DNA from 2 places in the Thioalkalivibrio sp. ALE28 genome. Region 1 is predicted to be linked to the other one. Evidence: riboswitches for the same ligand, from Rfam matches in the RefSeq annotation. Region 1 holds a riboswitch; the other holds the start of a gene.
What was found. A riboswitch is a leader RNA that binds a small molecule or an ion and turns the genes downstream of it on or off. The one in region 1 is predicted to bind cobalamin.
Positions count from the first base shown of each region.

Region 2: it holds a riboswitch for cobalamin, as region 1 does, so the genes downstream of both, bluB (5,6-dimethylbenzimidazole synthase) here and D105_RS0110535 (porin) in region 1, are expected to answer to the same signal.

Region 1 is NZ_KB898102.1:69,353-73,715, forward strand. It holds gene D105_RS0110525 (DUF4399 domain-containing protein) at 103-546, shown strand; gene D105_RS0110530 (cytochrome-c peroxidase) at 622-1,626, opposite strand; cobalamin riboswitch at 1,819-2,041, shown strand; gene D105_RS0110535 (porin) at 2,152-3,282, shown strand; gene D105_RS0110540 (cytochrome c) at 3,303-3,860, shown strand; gene cobM (precorrin-4 C(11)-methyltransferase) at 4,055-4,363, opposite strand, start outside.
Region 2 is NZ_KB898094.1:195,471-199,833, forward strand. It holds gene cobD (threonine-phosphate decarboxylase CobD) at 1-896, opposite strand, end outside; gene cbiB (adenosylcobinamide-phosphate synthase CbiB) at 913-1,815, opposite strand; gene bluB (5,6-dimethylbenzimidazole synthase) at 1,812-2,564, opposite strand; cobalamin riboswitch at 2,659-2,867, opposite strand; gene D105_RS0103040 (cobalamin-binding protein) at 3,014-3,916, shown strand; gene D105_RS0103045 (iron ABC transporter permease) at 3,923-4,363, shown strand, end outside.

The DNA of each region.
Region 1 (4,363 bases):
AGGCGCATAGGGTAGCAGAACGCCACTGCACTGCCGCGCGGACCGCCGACTATACTCGAAATGAGTACACAGACCGGCCGAACCCGGGCCCAAGGAGTACCCATGAATACCGCTCTTACTCGGCTCTCCACGCTGCTCGTACTGACGGGAGGCCTCGCGCTGGCCGGAAGTGCCATGGGCAGCGACCGCATCGCGCCGCCGGATGGCGCGAAGGTCTATTTCATCAGCCCGCAGGATGGCGAAACGCTCGAAAGCCCGGTGCGGGTCCAGATGGGCCTGCGCGGCATGGGTGTCGCCCCGGCCGGTGTGGAGATGGACAACACCGGCCACCACCACCTGCTGGTGAACAAGCCGCTCGACGAGGTGGACCTGGACGCCTCGCTGCCCTTCTCCGACCACAAGCGCCATTTCGGCGGCGGGCAGACCGAGGGCGAGCTGGAACTGGAACCCGGCGAATACACCCTGCAACTGCTGTTCATGGACTACCGTCACATCAGCTTCGACCCGCCCGTTGTCTCCGAGAAGATCACGATTACCGTGGAATAGATCTGTACCACCCCATCAAAAAGCCCCCCTCCGTTTCCGGAGGGGGGCTGGCGCATTCGATTCCGATGCGGCCGGTTACGGCAGCGCAGGAATCTCGAACTGCGGCATTTCGCCGGTCAGCGCGTGCATGAAGGCCTCGATATCCGCGACCTCGTCATCACTGAAGTCCTGCCCCAGCATTTCCTCGCCCATGATGCGGATCGCCTCTTCCAGCGTGGCGGTCTCCCCGTTGTTCATGTAGGGGTAGGTCAGGGCCACGTTGCGCAGGGTCGGGGTCTTGAACGCAAACCGGTCGCTCTCCTCACCCGTGACCAGGTAGCGGCCCTCGTCCTCCGAACCCGGCACCTGGATGCGGTGGAAGTTGCTGTCGGTCAGCGCCGGCCCACGGTGACAGGCCACGCAGCCGTTGTCGGCGAACAGCTTCATCCCGCGCATCTGCTGCTCGCTCATCGCGCCCTCATCCCCGGCCAGCCAGCGATCCAGCGGCGAGTTCGGGGTGTTCAGCGTACGCTGGAACGTCGCCAGCGCCTTGGCCACGTGGTCGGTATTGATCACGTTGTCGCCGTCATAGTCGGGATAGGCGGCCTCGAATTTCTCCTGGTACTCATTGAACTCCTCCAGGCGGGCGATCGCATCCTCCAGCGGCATCGCCATCTCGATCGCGTCCTGGATCGGGCCCAGGGCCTGCCCCTCCAGGTCGTCCTCTCGGCCATCCCAGAACTGCGCGGTGAAGAAGCCGGAATTCAGCACGGTCGGGGTATTGCGCTCGCCAACCTGGCCGTCATGGCCTACCGCGCGCGGGATGCGGTCCGCCCAGCCCAGCGCCGGGTTGTGGCAGGTCGCGCAGGAGATCACGCCGGAGCTGGAGATGCGCGGCTCGAAGAACAGCATCTTGCCCAGCTCGATCTTCTCCTTGGTCATCGAGTTGTCCGCCGGGATCGGCGGCAGCGCCGGCAGCGGCTCGAACACATCGCGATACTGCGAGTAATCAGTATCCGCCACGGCGGGCGCGGCCACGCCCAGCGCCAGGGCGGTGCAGGCCGAAAAGATGGCGCTGCGAAGATAAGAACCTCGGATCATGGCAAAGTCTCCCTGAGATTGGATCGGTGTCGGCGAAGACCGATATAGACTCGGTCCAAATCACCTGAATCCCACCCTATCGACCCGGTATTCGATCGACCAGCGAAATCAGCGCTCCCGTTGATCCAGATCAATCACTGCGGTTGGTCGCTCATCAAACGCTCTTCTTGCCAGCCTGTTTGCACCCCAGTACCCTTCGCCCCGCCTCCAGGTGCCCTGGCGTTCCATCGCCGGGGATAATCGGGAAGCCGGTGCGCGAACTGCCGTTCGCAATGCCGGCACTGCCCCCGCAACGGTAGGTGAAGACAACGGATCAACAACCACTGCGCCGCAATTCGGTGTGGGAAGGCGATCCGCCCGGGCACCCCCGCCCGCTTCACGAGTCCGGAGACCGGCCAGGAGGAAACCTGACGCTGCGGCGGGCAAGCGGTCGGGTCGGGCTTGCTGTGTCTATAGTCCCCGACCTCCCCTGGCCCACCCAGCGTCGTTCCATCCACGGCGCACGGGGTGTGCGTCCCAGGGAGAATGACCTTGAACAAACCGACCCGACGACCCGGCCGGCCGCCACTCCTGGCTCCGGCCCCGACCCTTCTCGGCCTGTTGATCGCCAGTGGCGGGGCTTCCCCCCTCCAGGCACAGTTCGAGTTCGGCAGCGAAGCCGACGGCTTCGCAATCACCCTGGACCCGCTCATCCAGGGCCGCTACGCCATCGAGCGGGGCGACGAGGGAACCACCACCGAATTCGACTTTCGCCGCGCCTGGCTGGATTCGACGGGCACCCTCTTCCACCCCGATCTTAGTTTTCGCCTGCAGCCCGACTTCAGCAGCGGCGAGCTCTCGATGCGCGATGTCTGGCTCCAATACGCACTGACCGAGTCCCTCGACCTGCGCGCCGGCCAGTTCACCGTACCCTTCGGCCTGCCGCGGGACATCGGTGGCCCCAACCGGCTGTTCACCGAATTGAGCATCGCGGGGAATCAGTTCGAGGTCCCGGCTGGACGCGATACCGGCGTCACCCTACTGGGGGGCGACGGCGACGACCGGGCCTGGGCCATCGGCGTGTTTGATGGTCGCGGCCGCCTTGACCAGCGGGATGACCGACCGTCCACCTCCGGCCACCTGTTCAGCGCTCGGGGGGCCTGGGCACCGGTAGGCACCCTTCCACGCGACAACACGACCGTCGGCAAGCCGGTCGAGCATACAGTGGCCCACGGCGTCGGCCTGCAGGCGGCGAACCGCAATCACCTGCGCGACTGGACTCGCGGGCGGGAGAACCAGGTAAATCAGCAACGCGCCGACTGGGTCACCGCAACGGCCGACAGCGTCGTCAAGTTTGCCCGCACCGCCATTTCATTCGCCGCCTTCCGCCGCGACGTATCGCCCGATCACGGCCCCGCATACCACGACTTGGGCGCCGAACTCGAGCTGGCTCAGGAACTGCCCTGGGAGGGGCTAGAGGTTGCCGCGCGCCACGCTGTGCTGCGCCACGACGCCGGCGACGACCTCGGCACCGACGAGCGCTGGCAGCGCGAGCGGGGCGCCGGCCTCAACTGGTACCACCGCGGCCAGCGACAAAAAACCCAATTGATGTGGCTGGACCGCGACGCCGGCACTTCGGACTGGGAGCTGCACTTGCAGCACCAATTCCGCTTCTGACACTGGAAAGGAGATCCGACATGACTCGAACCCCCTTTACACCGGCCCTCCGGATCGCCGGCCTTGTCCTGTTCCTGCTTGCTGCCACCGGCGCCCATGGCGACGAGGTGACGCTCCCCATGCCCGGCCCCTGGGGCAAAGACTACAGCGAGACGATGGACAACCCGGCCACAGTGGACGCCACCGAGGCCTTCCAGCGCTTCCGCCAGCAAAGCATGCAGGGCACCTCAGCCACCTACCGCAGCATCGAGCAGATCCTGCGCTACGACGCACCGTTCGCCGAGCGCCTGCCCGACCTGGCCGAGGAACTGGCGCGCCGAGCCGCCGACATCGAAACCTGGTTCGCTCGCGAGACCCCGGCGCGGGACGGCGAACCCGGCGCCCTGCCCGCGGCCTGGGAGGACCCGGAGTTTTCCGAGTACAAGGCAGCCTACCGCGAGGCCGCCGAACGACTGCAGCGCAAGGTCGAGGCGGCCGAGGACCTGGAGAACGAAGACTTCCAGCTTCGCGCCACCGAGGCCCTGAACGGCGTGCGCCACCATTGCTTGGCCTGCCACGACCACTACCGCCGCCGCTAAACCGGGCGGGAACCAAGGGGCCGCCTCACGGCGGCCCTTTCCGTGGTCCTGATCGAGAAGAAACCGCCTTCGCCTGCAAGCAGACTCCTACAGGTTCCTGGCGATGTGGGAACCTGCTTGCAGGCGAAAAGCCCAGTGCCCCACAACACCCACCGGAGTCACCCCTGCCTGCGGAAGATCGGGGCCGCCGCCGCTTAGTCCCCGTCCATGCCGCGGTAACGGCGCACATGCGCCGGGTCGTACAGCGCACTGTCGCGGAAATCGCCCGGGTCCAGCGCCGGGCCCACCAGGATCAGCGCCGAGCGCCGCGTGGTCAGGGCCTGCGCCCGTTCCGCGATATTCCCCAGCGAACCGCGCACCACGGTCTCGTCCGGCCAGCTGGCACGGAAGACGATGGCCACCGGGCAGTCGCAGCCGTAGTGCGGCCGCAGGTCCTCGACCACGGTCTCGATATTGTGCAGCGAAAGATGGATCGCCAGGGTCGCCCCGGTGGCGGCAAAGCT
Region 2 (4,363 bases), on a different contig from region 1:
TGCCGGCCCAGATGGTCCTGCCAACCCGCGGGATCATCCACCCGGCACCACTGGAACAGCGCGGTGCCGCCGGTGGGCGCCAGCCCGTGCGCGCGCAGCCGTTCCGCCAGGCGCTGGCCGCGCGCCTGCAGGAGGCTACGTGTCTCGGCCTGCCAGGCGCGGTCGGTCAGCGCCCGGGTAGCAACCCAGCGCGAAGGTCCGGCGAGGCCCCATGGACCCAGACGGGCGGCCAGCTGCGCGCGCATCGCGTCGTCGGCGATCACGAACCCGACCCGCGCGCCCGCCAGCCCGAAGAACTTGCCGAGAGAACGCAGCACCACCAGGCCTTCGCGCGGTGCGTCCTGCGCGAGACTGGCCCCCGGCGTCACATCCATGAAGGCCTCGTCCACGATCAGCCAGCCACCACGCGCGGCCAGTTCCGCATGCCAGGCCAGCAGGTCCGCACGTTCGAAGCACTGACCCGTCGGGTTATTCGGGTTGACCAGCACCAGCACGTCCAGATCGGGCAGCGCGGCGGCGATCGCCTCGCCACTCAGCGGGCGTACCGTGTGCCCGGCCTCGCGCCAGGCCCGGGCGTGCTCGTTGTAGCTGGGTTCGAGGATGCCGACGCGCGCCGTACCCGGGCGCAGCGCCGGCAACAACTGGATCGCCGCCTGCGAGCCCGCGACGGGCAAAAGGGCTGCGGTGCCGTAATAGTCAGCAGCCGCGGCCTCGAGCCCGTCCTCCGGTTCCGGCAGCCGCGCCCAGACCCACTGCGGGACCTCGCCCACGGGATAGCCATGCGGGTTGATGCCGGTGGAAAGATCCAGCCACTCGGTTGCCGGAATGCCGTAGCGCGCAGCCGCCTGGCGCACACCACCCCCGTGCACCTGCACGAGCGCCCGGGATTCGGGCATGGGAGCCTTCTGCGGATCAGAACAGGACAACGACAATCACCCCCATCACGATGAACGCCATCCAGATCGCCAGCGCCCGGTCCACCAGCGCCACCGCCTGGCGAATGCCCGCGGCATCGGCCAGGCGGCCCATGCCCAGGCGCGGGCGCCACTCGCGCTGGCCGCCATAGGGCGCCGGGCCGCCCAGCACCAGGCCCAGCGCACCGGCCCCAGCGGCCATCACCGGCCCGGCATTCGGGCTCTTCCATCCGGCGGCTTGTTCACGCCAGCACTGCAATGCGTCCCGCCCGCGCCCCGCCAGGGCATAGGCCAGGGCCGTCAGACGCGCCGGGATCAGGTTCATGGCGTCATCCAGCCGCGCGGCCGCCCAGCCGAACGTGGCATACCGCTCGTTACGGTACCCCCACATCGCATCCAGGGTGTTGACCAGCCGGTAGGCCACCACGCCCGGTGCCCCGGCGACCAGGAACCAGAAGATCGTGGCAAACAGCGCATCGTTGCCGTTCTCCAGGACCGACTCGATGGTCGCCCCGCTCACCCCGCGCACGTCCAGGGCCTCCGTGTCCCGACTGACCAGCATCCCCACGCCCGTGCGGGCACCGTGCAAATCATCCGTCTCCAGGGCCCGCGCGACCACCTCGGCGTGTTCGTCCAGGCTGCGCCAGCCGATCGCCAGGGTCAGGATCGCCAGCGACAGCAGCCAGCCCCACGCCAGCGACGCCCCCAGAGCGGCCAGCGCCACCCATGGCAGGACCAGCGCCGCGAGCAGCAACGCCCCGCGCAGGCGACTGGGCGCATGCCAGCGGGACTCGGCCCAGGCCGCCAGCCGACCGAACCCGGCCAGCGGGTGGAACCGCCGCGGATCGCCGAACAAGCGATCCAGGATCAGGGCGCCCATCAGGATCAGGAAGGCGCTCATGCGCTGTCGGATCCGGTCCGTTCGTCCGCCCCGTGTCCGGTGCCTGCCGCATCCTGGTCGGCTGCCAGCTCGCCGCGCACGCCCCAGCGATCCTGAAAGACCAGTTCTTCCAGGGGCCGCCGGCGATCCCAGCCCGCGGTCTCCAGCATCGGCCGGTCGTAGAAACGCTCCACATGGCCGAGGCACAGCACCGCGATCGGATAGCCGCCCTCCGGCATGTCCAGCTGCCGCGCCAGCCAGTCCGGATCGAACAGCGAGACCCAGCCCATGCCCAGCCCCTCCGCGCGGGCCGCCAGCCACAGGTTCTGGATCGCGCAGGCCGCCGAGCACAGGTCCATCTCCGGTAGCGTACGGCGCCCCAGCACATAGCGTTCGCGGTCGTCGGTCAGGGCCACGACCAGCAACTCCCCCGCCTCGCGGATCCCTTCCAGCTTCAGGCGGTGCACCTCCGCCGCGCGCTCCCCGCAGGCCTCGGCGGTGCGGGCCTGCTCGTCCGCGGCGTGGGCATGCAGGGCCTCGCGCAGCGCCGGGTCGGTTACCCGCAGGAAGCGCCAGGGCTGCATGTACCCGACGCTGGGGGCGCGGTGGGCGGCCTCCAGCAGCCGGCGCAGCGTAGCGCGATCCACCGGATCCGGGCGGAAATGGCGCATGTCGCGGCGTTCCCCGATCACGCGATAAACCGCCTCGCGCTCGGCCGAGGCGAACGCGTTCGGATGCCCTTCTGTCGGTTTGGGATCTGGGTTCGTCATGCGTTTCCGTCGGGGCGACGGCACGGCGAAACCACGAAGGAACGGGCACCGCAGATAGTGCCCGTGCCCTCGATCGTTGCCCGCCGCACGATCGCAGGATGCGTCATCACCAGGCCGGTCTCCGGGCTTGCGAGCGTCGGCGGGTGCCGATGCCGCAGACGCCTTCCCGTGACCCGTGGGGACACAGTGGCCAAGCCTGCGGTGTGGTTCGCCGCTCACTTACCGTTGCGGGGGCAGCGCCGGATTGGCACCGGCTTCCCGTTTCACCTGCGCATTGCAGGCACCTGATACTAGCCGCCGTATGATACGCGTTCGGCGCGCCCCCGACCAATTTGGGCACCAAACCATCTTGTGCATGCTGCTATGATGAAACGCTTTTGCGGCTTGCGCGCACTACCGCAGACGTCCTCCATTCGACCTCGCAACAGCGCCACAACCACCGGATTTTTATGAATTTCAAGACCCTCGGACACTCCTCCGCCCTGCTCGTCGCGACGTTGCTTTGCACGGCGCCGGCACTGGCCGACCCGGTCTCGGTGACCGACGACGACGGTCACGAGGTCCGGCTGGAACAACCCGCCGAGCGCATCGTCAGCCTCGCCCCGCATATCACCGAGGTCCTGTTCGCCGTCGGGGCTGGCGACAAGCTGGTGGGCGCGACCCAGCACAGTGACTTCCCGCCGGAGGCGGAGATGCTTCCCCGCGTGGGCGGCTACAGCCGCATCGATATGGAGCGCGTCGTGCAGCTCGATCCGGACCTGGTCGTTGCCTGGCGCAGCGGAAACTCGCAATCCCAGATCGAACACCTGCGCGAGCTCGGCTTCCACGTCTACGTGTCGGAGCCCCGCAGCTTCGACGGTGTGTCCGCCAGCATGCGCCGCATGGCACAGCTCGCCGGCACCGAGACGCAGGGCGACGAGGCGGTGCGAAGCTTCGAGGAGGCGATCGACACCCTTCGCCAGGACTACGCCGAGCGCGACCCGGTACGCCTGTTCTATCAGGTGTGGGAACAACCCCTGATGACGGTGAACGACGACCACCTGATCAGCGAGGCGATCCGCCTGTGCGGCGGGGTGAACGTATTCGGCCACCTGGATCGCCTGGTCCCGCGCATGGATCGCGAGGCGGTCATCGAGGCCGATCCGGAGGTTATCATTGGCGGCGGCATGGGCGAGGATCGCCCCGACTGGGTCATCGCCTGGACGCAATGGGAGGACATGACCGCGGTCCAGCGCGACAACCTGTTCTTCATCCCGCCGTCCCTGCTGCAGCGCCATACCCCGCGCATCGCCGAGGGCACCCGCCTGATGTGCGAGGAGCTCGAGCGGGCCCGACTCCGCCGGGTGGACTGACCCCTCGTGACCCGCGCCTTCCTCCTTGCCGCCGCGGTCCTGCTGCCGGCGTCGCTGCTGGCGGTGCTGATCGCGCTGGCCTTCGGCAGTGTCGCGATCGCGCCCGGCGACCTGCTGGCGGTGATGCTCGGCGAGGGCAGCCGCCTGCACGACACGCTGGTGCTGGAGCTGCGCCTGCCGCGCGCCCTGGCGGCCTTTGCCGCAGGCGGGTTGCTGGGTCTGGCCGGCGCGCTGATGCAGGTGCTGCTGCGCAACCCGCTGGCCGATCCCTACGTGCTGGGCCTCTCCGGCGGCGCCTCCGTCGGCGCCCTGCTGGCGATGCTCGCGGGCCTGTCGATGTTTTCCGTCTCCCTGGCCGCGTTCGCCGGTGCCCTGCTGTCCACGGTGATCGTGTTCGGCCTGGCACACGGTACCGGCAGCTGGACCCCCACGCGCCTGCTTCTGACG